Regions from separate parts of the Streptomyces sp. SD15 genome, predicted to be linked through region 2. Evidence: riboswitches for the same ligand, from Rfam matches in the RefSeq annotation. Region 2 holds a riboswitch; the other holds the start of a gene.
The links. A riboswitch is a leader RNA that binds a small molecule or an ion and turns the genes downstream of it on or off. The one in region 2 is predicted to bind cobalamin.

Region 1 (4,204 bases), on a different contig from region 2:
GCGGCCTGTACGGGTCGACGATGCTGAGCCGTACAGGCCGCCGCCGTCTTCCCAGGTCCACAAGCGGGCGTACCGGACGTGGGCTCCGTCGCTGGGCGCGGCCGCGCCCCGGCTGGTGGCCGCCGATGAGCGCCTGCGGGCGGTGGTGGTCACCGGGGTGCCGGGCCGGCCGCTGCACGGTGCGGTCCTGTCCCCCGGGGCGGGGCGTGAGGTCTTCCACCGGTTCGGTGCACTGGCCCGCCGCATCCACCAGGCCTCCCCTCCGCGGCCCGCCCCCCGCCGGCAGCGGCCCGGCCGTCGAGAAGGTTGAACGGCACCTCACGGCGGCACGGACACATCTCGCGCCGGGTGATGGCGGCGCTGTGACTCCATCACCGCCGCCCCTGCCTGTGCCACGAGCTACTGCTGGGGACTGGGCGGGAGGTTTCGTACGAGGGGGCTGCGGCCGTCAGGCGGCGGCGCCGCCGCGACGGCTCCTGAGCCACCACACCGCGCCGCCGATCGCGAGGACGGCGATGCCGATACCGACGGGCACGGCGACGGACATACCGTCGTCGTCCGTTTCCTTCGCCACCGGTTCCGCGGACGCCGACGACTCCCCGGAGGTGGGCTCGCCCGAGCCGGTGCTGGGCGAGGGCGTGGGCGTGGCCGTCGTCGTCTGTCCGGTGGGGCTGGGGCTGATGGGTTCGGCGCCGGGGGCGGCGGGCTTCAGCTCCAAGCGGGGTGCCGGATGGCCGTGGCCGTGGCCGTCCCCGCTCGCCTCGTCGTCCAACTCGATCCAGCGGTCGACCTGGCCGTCGCTGTAGGTCTGCAGGGTCTTGAAGTCCAGCACCTTGACGTCGGGCAACTGCCGTACGGTGACGACGTACTCGGCGTCCTCGCCCACCGCGAGCTTCGGCCCGGACACGATGTACCCCCGGTTGGTGGGCGCGAGCTTCCAGCCCTTGGGCCCTTCCTTGTAGGAGATGTCCTGCGGGGTGATGTCTTCGGGCAGGATCACCTCCAGCTTGCTGATCCCGGCGGAGCCGGTCTCCGACTCCGCGGTGAAGGTCAGCGCGACGTTCTGGTCGAGGGCACGGGCGCCCTCCGCCTCGACCTCCGCATGGGCCGCCGCCGGTCCGGCGGTGGCGACGGCGACCGCGAGCGCGACCGCGGTGAGGACGCCGGTACGGCGAAGGCTGAACGGCGATGTGAGGCGCGACACTTGTGGCTCCCTTGTGCACGGACTGTGGTCGGTGAATTCAAGCGCAGGCAAAGGCTCGGAGCCAGGTGTGAGCACATGCGCCGCCTTCACGCCTCTGTGCCCCGCTTGTCACCCTCCCTGTGCGCGCACTACTGTCACCACGCCTTGGTGCACGGGAAATCCGGTGTGATACCGGTGCGGCCCTCGCCACTGTGATCGGGAAGTTCGGCTCCAGCCCTCGCGGGCAGCCACTGGGTCCTCGGACCCGGGAAGGCGGAGTACGGGCGGTGGTACCCGTCAGCCAGGAGACCGGCCAAGGCGCGTCAACCATCCACGAGGTGCTGGAGAGGGTCTGCTGAGCCATGCACATAGCCGAGGGTTTTCTGCCCCCTGCGCACGCGGTCGCCTGGAGCGTCGCGTCAGCGCCATTCGTCGTCCACGGAGTACGGTCCCTCACCCGTGAGGTCAGGGAGCATCCCGAGAGCACCCTGCTCCTGGGCGCCTCCGGAGCCTTCACGTTCGTCCTGTCCGCGCTGAAGCTGCCCTCCGTGACCGGGAGTTGCTCGCATCCCACCGGCACGGGGCTCGGCGCCATCCTGTTCCGGCCGCCGATCATGGCGGTGCTGGGCACCATCACCCTGCTCTTCCAGGCGCTGCTGCTCGCGCACGGCGGCCTGACCACGCTCGGCGCCAACGTCTTCTCGATGGCGATCGTCGGGCCCTGGGCCGGGTACGCGATCTACCGGCTGTTGCGGCGGTTCGACGTGCCGCTGATGGTCGCGGTGTTCTTCGGCGCGTTCGTCGCCGACCTGTCCACATACTGCGTCACCAGCGTGCAGTTGGCGCTCGCGTTCCCCGACCCCAGCAGCGGATTTCTGGGCGCGCTCGGCAAGTTCGGCTCCATCTTCGCGGTCACCCAGATCCCGCTGGCGGTGAGCGAGGGGCTGCTCACGGTGTTGGTGATGCGGCTGCTGGTGCAGTCCAGCAAGGGTGAGCTGACCCGGGTCGGGGTCCTGCTGGCCGGCAAGAAGACCGAGGCGGTGGCCCGATGAGCAGAAACACGAAGATCAACGCCTTGCTGCTGCTCCTCGTGGCCGCGCTCGCGGTCCTGCCGCTGGCCCTCGGCCTCGGCGACCACAAGGAAGAGCCGTTCACCGGCGCCGACGCCGAGGCGGAGACGGCGATCACCGAGATCGATCCGGACTACGAGCCCTGGTTCTCGCCCCTGTACGAACCGCCGTCCGGCGAGATCGAGTCGGCGCTGTTCGCCCTCCAGGCCGCGATCGGCGCGGGCGTCCTCGCCTACTACTTCGGCCTGCGCCGCGGCCGGCGCCAGGGCGAGCTGCGAGCCCGGGCTCACGAAGGAACGGCCCCTGCCGGGACGGGCACGCAGACCACCGGGAAATCCACGGCGGGGCGGGCCTGAGACCCGTGCTGCCGATCGACGCGGCGGCGCACAGCAGCCACTGGCGCCGCCGCCACCCCGTGGACAAAGCCGTGCTCGGGCTGGGGCTCACCCTGCTCGCGATCTCACTGCCTCCCTGGCCAGGAGCCCCTCTCGTGCTCGTCACGGCCCTCGCCGTGCTGCTCGGCCCGGCGGGCGTACCCTGGCGCCGGCTCTGGCGCGCCTACCGCGTTCCGCTCGGCTTCTGTGTGACCGGAGCGGTCACGCTGCTCGTGCAGGTCGGCGGCCCGGACGGGTTCGTGACCCTGGCCGACGGGGGGCCGGTGCGCGCCGGGGAACTGCTGCTGCGCACCTCGGCCGCCTCGCTCGGCGTGCTGCTGTTCGCGTTCACCACGCCGATGTCCGACCTGCTGCCGCGCCTGGTGCGGGCCGGGGTGCCCGCGCCCGTGATCGACGTGGCGCTGGTGACGTACCGGATGAGCTTCCTGCTCCTGGACTCCGTGCGCCGGATCCGGGACGCGCAGGCCGCCCGGCTCGGGCACACCACACGGGCCGCCACCTGGCGCTCCCTGTCCGGGCTCGGCGCCACCGCGTTCGTCCGGGCCTTCGACCGGGCGACGCGGCTGCAGGCCGGGCTCGCCGGACGCGGCTACGACGGCACTCTGCGCGTTCTGGTGCCCGAGGCCCGCGTCTCCGTCCGCTTCACGGCCGCGAGTCTCGCGCTGCTCGCAGCCGTGGCCGTACTCACCTTCGTACTCGAAAGGCCGCTGACATGAGCGAGCCCGCCCTCGTCGCACTCTGCGGCGCGTCCTTCGCGTACGAGGACGGCCCGCCCGTGCTCGACGGCCTCGACTTCGAGGTGCGGGAAGGACGCGCGCTCGCTCTGCTCGGCCGCAACGGCAGCGGCAAGACCACGTTGATGCGGCTGCTCAGCGGCGGACTGCGGCCGCGCACCGGCCAGTTGACCGTCGAGGGCCGCCCGGTCCGTTACGACCGCAAGGGCCTGACCCGGCTGCGGACCACGGTCCAGCTGGTGGTGCAGGACCCGGACGACCAGCTGTTCGCCGCGTCCGTCGCCCAGGACGTGTCGTTCGGGCCGCTGAACCTCGGCCTGCCCGACCCCGAGGTGCGGGCGCGGGTCGACGAGGCGCTCGCCGCCCTGGACATCACCGCTCTGGCCGACCGGCCCACGCATCTGCTCTCGTACGGGCAGCGCAAGCGGACCGCGATCGCGGGTGCCGTCGCGATGCGGCCGCGCGTGCTGATCCTCGACGAGCCGACCGCGGGGCTCGACCCCGATGGTCAGGAGCGGCTGCTCGCCACCCTCGACGCCCTCCGTAGGAGCGGCACCACCGTGGTGATGGCCACGCACGACGTGGACCTCGCCCTGCGCTGGGCCGACGACGCGGCGCTGCTCACCCCGTCCGGTGTACGCATGGGACCCGCGGCCGGGACACTGGCCCGCACGGATCTCCTCCAGCAGGCGGGGCTCCGGCTGCCATGGGGCATCGCCGCGGCGCAACTGCTCCGCGCACGGGGACAGTTGGCCGACGCGGAACCCGGTCCGCGCACGGCGGACGAGCTGGCCGCCCTGGCCGTGGCCCAGACCACGCCTC
Region 2 (4,204 bases):
TCTCGTGTTCGATTTCACGAACGGTTTCCACGACACTGCCAACGCGATGGCGACGACCATTTCGACCGGTGCTCTCAGACCCAAGACGGCGGTGGCCATGTCCGCCGTGCTGAACCTCGTCGGTGCGTTCCTCTCCGTGGAGGTCGCCAAGACGATCTCCGGCGGGATCATCAACGAAGAGGGCATTCGCACCGAAGTGATCTTTGCGGCGCTCGTCGGCGCCATCCTGTGGAATCTGCTGACCTGGCTTCTGGGTCTGCCCTCCAGTTCCTCCCACGCACTCTTCGGCGGCCTCATCGGCGCCGCGGTCATGTCGGCCGGCTGGTCGTCGGTGAACGGTTCGACCGTCGTCACCAAGGTGCTGATCCCCGCGGTCGCCGCGCCCATCGTGGCCGGACTCGCCGCGATGCTGGCCACCCGGCTGACGTACCGGATCGGCAACCGTGCCGACGAGAAGGCGACCGCCAAGGGCTACCGCGCGGGCCAGATCGCCTCCGCCGGACTGGTCTCCCTGGCCCACGGCACCAACGACGCGCAGAAGACGATGGGCATCATCACCCTCGCTCTGGTCACCGGCGGTGTCATCGCCCCGGGCTCGAACCCTCCCGTCTGGGTCATCGTCTCGGCCGGTGTGGCCATCGCGCTCGGCACCTACCTGGGCGGCTGGCGCATCATCCGCACCATGGGCAAGGGCCTCACCGACCTCGCGCCGCCGCAGGGCTTCGCCGCCCAGACCAGCGCCGCGAGCGCCATCCTGGCCTCCTCCCACATCGGCTTCTCGCTCTCCACCACCCAGGTCTGCTCCGGCGCCGTGATGGGCTCGGGCCTGGGCCGCAAGGGCGGTGTCGTCCGCTGGTCGACCGCGACCCGGATGTTCGTCGCGTGGGGCCTGACGCTGCCCGCCGCCGGTCTGGCCGGCGCCTGCGCCGAGTTCCTGACCAAGCAGGGCACGTGGGGCATCATCCTCACCGGCGCGCTGCTCGTGGCCGGCTCCGGCACCATCTGGACGCTCTCCCGCCGCCAGCCGGTCACCGTCGACAACGTCAACGAGGTCGCCGCCGAGCCCGCGGGCGTCGTCACCACGGCGATCGCCGCGGTCACCCCGCCGCCCGCCGGCACCGTCACCGACGACCTGAAGGCCACCATTCCGTCCCCGGGCACGGAGCCCACCCAGCCGGCCACGGTGTAAGGAATCAACAGCATGCACATCGACTGGGCAGCCCTGGGCTCCGTCTTCGGAGTCAGCCTCGTGACCACCGTGGCCCTCGTCGGCCTCTTCACCCTCGGCATCGTCGGCCTCTCCAAGCGCGAGTCGGCGTCGGCGCAGGGCGGCTCGGCCACGCTCGCGGTCACCGGCGCGTACGTCTGCTTCGCGGCGTGCGCGGCGGCGGTGTCGTACGGGATCTATCTGATCGTGGCCTGACAACCCGCGCGCTCCTGGCCGCGCCACACGCCCCTCGCCGCCCTGTTCATCGGTCGCCCTTTCCGGGCGCTGGTGAGCAGGGCGGTTCCTTTTCCGCGTCGGCGGGAAAGCGGCGGGACAGCTCGGCGTACCGCTCCCGTACCTTCGCGCAGAGCGTCGTGCCGAGCGCGAGCCACGACTCGTCCGGGCCGTCGGCCGACATCATCCCGGCGACGTTTACCACTGCTCGCGCCAGGAATTCATGCCAACTCGGTCTCGGCGGGCAGGTCGGCGTGGTGGCGGTGTGGGCCTCGGCACACTCTCCCCGCGCAGGTCAACAGCAAGTTGACGGGTCTTCCAGCCCCGTGGTGGACTGCCGGAGCCAAGTACGGCGACAGGAGAGGAAGCCGGTGTGAATCCGGCGCGGTCCCGCCACTGTCACCGGGGAAGGAAGTCCCCGGGAGCCAGGAACTCTCATCGCCGTCTCGTCGAACCAGGGCGTGGACACCCTGAGTGAGGACATATCGCCATGCGCGGCTGCCCAAGTGCGTTGTCTAGGACGCGAACGACCCGAACGACGGTTGTGCCCGACCTGACGGCCGGCTGAACCGATGCGTGCCGATCGCGTCTTCGCGTACGGCGCCGCCGCCGGACTCATCGGTGACCTGCTGCTCGGCGATCCGCGCCGCGGGCATCCGGTGGCCGCGTTCGGGCGGGCCGCCGGTGCCGTGGAGCGGGTGCTGTGGCGCGACCACCGCGGGTGGGGCGCGCTGCACACGGCCGTGTGCGTGGGCGGCGCCGCCGGGATCGCGGCGCTCGCGAGCCATTCCGTACGTCGATCTCGTACCGCTTCCGTCGCGCTGACCGCCGCCGCCACCTGGGCCGTCGTCGGAGGGACCTCCCTCGGGCGGGAGGCCCGGACGATCGGCGACGCGCTCGCGGTCGGTGATGTCGAGGCGGCCCGGGAGCGGCTGCCGCATCTGTGCGGGCGGGATCCCCAGGCTCTGGACGCGGACGGCGTCGCGCGGGCCGTCGTCGAGTCCGTCGCCGAGAACACCTCCGACGCCGTCGTGGGGGCTCTGGTGTGGGGGGCCGTGGGGGGCGTTCCCGGGCTGGTCGCCTTTCGTGCCGTGAACACGCTCGACGCCATGGTCGGGCACAGGTCCGCCAAGTACCGGCGGTACGGGTGGACTTCCGCGCGGCTCGACGATGTCGCGGGATGGCCGGGGGCGCGGCTCACGGCCGTACTCGCCGCTGCGGCCGGAGGGGATCCGCGGGGCGCCGTGCGCGCCTGGCGTGCGGACGCCGGCAAGCATCCGAGTCCCAACGCCGGGCCCGTGGAGGCCTCGTTCGCCGGGGCGCTCGGGGTGCGGCTCGGCGGGACCCTCTCGTACGGAGGAAGGGTCGAGCACCGGCCCGTACTCAATGACACGGGTCGCGCCGTCCGAGTCGACGACATCGAGCGGGCGGTACGGCTGTCGCGGCGCGTGAGCCTGCTCGCGCTCGGCGTGTGCACTGTCGGACGGATGCTATTCAAGGGAGACAAGTCATGAGCGGCGGTCTCCTTATCGCCGGCACCACCTCCGACGCCGGCAAGAGCGTCGTGACCGCCGGGATCTGCCGGTGGCTGGTGCGGCAGGGTGTCAAGGTCGCGCCCTTCAAGGCGCAGAACATGTCGCTGAATTCGTTCGTGACGCGTGAGGGCGCCGAGATCGGGCGGGCGCAGGCCATGCAGGCGCAGGCCGCGCGCGTCGAGCCCACCGCGCTCATGAATCCCGTACTGCTCAAGCCCGGCAGCGACAGGAGCAGTCAGGTCGTCCTCATGGGCAAGCCCGTGGGTGAGATGACCGCGCGTGGCTATCACGGCGGGCGGCAGGAAGCCCTCCTCGGGACCGTGCTGGACTGCCTCGCCGCATTGCGGGGCACGTATGACGCGGTGATCTGTGAGGGGGCCGGCAGTCCTGCCGAGATCAATCTGCGGCGGACCGACATCGTGAACATGGGGATCGCCCGGAATGCCCGGCTGCCCGTGCTCGTCGTCGGCGACATCGACCGCGGCGGCGTGTTCGCCTCGTTCTTCGGCACGGTCGCGCTGCTGAGCCCGGAGGATCAGGCGCTCGTCGCCGGGTTCCTCGTCAACAAGTTCCGCGGCGATGTGTCCCTGCTGGAACCCGGGCTCGACATGCTGCACGGCCTCACCGGGCGCCGCTCGTACGGCGTGCTGCCCTTCGCGCACGGCCTGGGTATCGACGAGGAGGACGGGCTGCGGGTCTCGCTGAGGGGTGCGGTGCGGGAGTCCGTGGTCGTTCCCCCCGTCGGCGAGGACGTGCTGCGCGTCGCCGTCTGCGCGATCCCCCTCATGTCCAACTTCACGGACGTGGACGCCCTGGCCGCCGAGCCGGGTGTCGTCGTGCGGTTCGTGGACCGGGCCGAGGAACTGGCCGACGCCGACCTCGTCGTCGTACCCGGAACCCGGGGGACGGTGAAGGCACTGGAGTGGCTGCGCGAGCGCGGACTCGCGGACGCCATCGAGCGGAGAGCCGCACAGGGCCGTCCCGTCCTCGGAATCTGCGGTGGCTTCCAGATCCTCGGCGAGCACATCGAGGACGAGGTCGAGTCGCGCGCCGGTCATGTCGACGGGCTCGGACTGCTCCCCGTACGCGTGCGGTTCGCGCGCGAGAAGATCCTCACCCGGCCCGTCGGGGAGGCGCTCGGCGAGCATGTCGAGGGGTACGAGATCCATCACGGCGTCGCCGACGTCACCGGCGGGGAAACCTTCTTGGACGGCTGCCGGGTCGGCGC

Region 1: linked by a shared signal. The riboswitch ahead of ACX28W_RS36035 (energy-coupling factor ABC transporter permease) and the one ahead of ACX28W_RS32820 (cobalamin biosynthesis protein) in region 2 are both predicted to bind cobalamin.

The regions. Positions count from the first base shown of each region.
Region 1 is NZ_JBTLMO010000054.1:28,874-33,077, forward strand. It holds gene ACX28W_RS36025 (hypothetical protein) at 116-310, shown strand; gene ACX28W_RS36030 (DUF1775 domain-containing protein) at 449-1,204, opposite strand; cobalamin riboswitch at 1,333-1,515, shown strand; gene ACX28W_RS36035 (energy-coupling factor ABC transporter permease) at 1,546-2,235, shown strand; gene ACX28W_RS36040 (energy-coupling factor ABC transporter substrate-binding protein) at 2,232-2,609, shown strand; gene cbiQ (cobalt ECF transporter T component CbiQ) at 2,615-3,364, shown strand; gene ACX28W_RS36050 (energy-coupling factor ABC transporter ATP-binding protein) at 3,361-4,204, shown strand, end outside.
Region 2 is NZ_JBTLMO010000043.1:42,574-46,777, forward strand. It holds gene ACX28W_RS32805 (inorganic phosphate transporter) at 1-1,189, shown strand, start outside; gene ACX28W_RS32810 (hypothetical protein) at 1,202-1,423, shown strand; gene ACX28W_RS32815 (hypothetical protein) at 1,470-1,628, opposite strand; cobalamin riboswitch at 1,755-1,895, shown strand; gene ACX28W_RS32820 (cobalamin biosynthesis protein) at 2,014-2,955, shown strand; gene ACX28W_RS32825 (cobyric acid synthase) at 2,952-4,204, shown strand, end outside.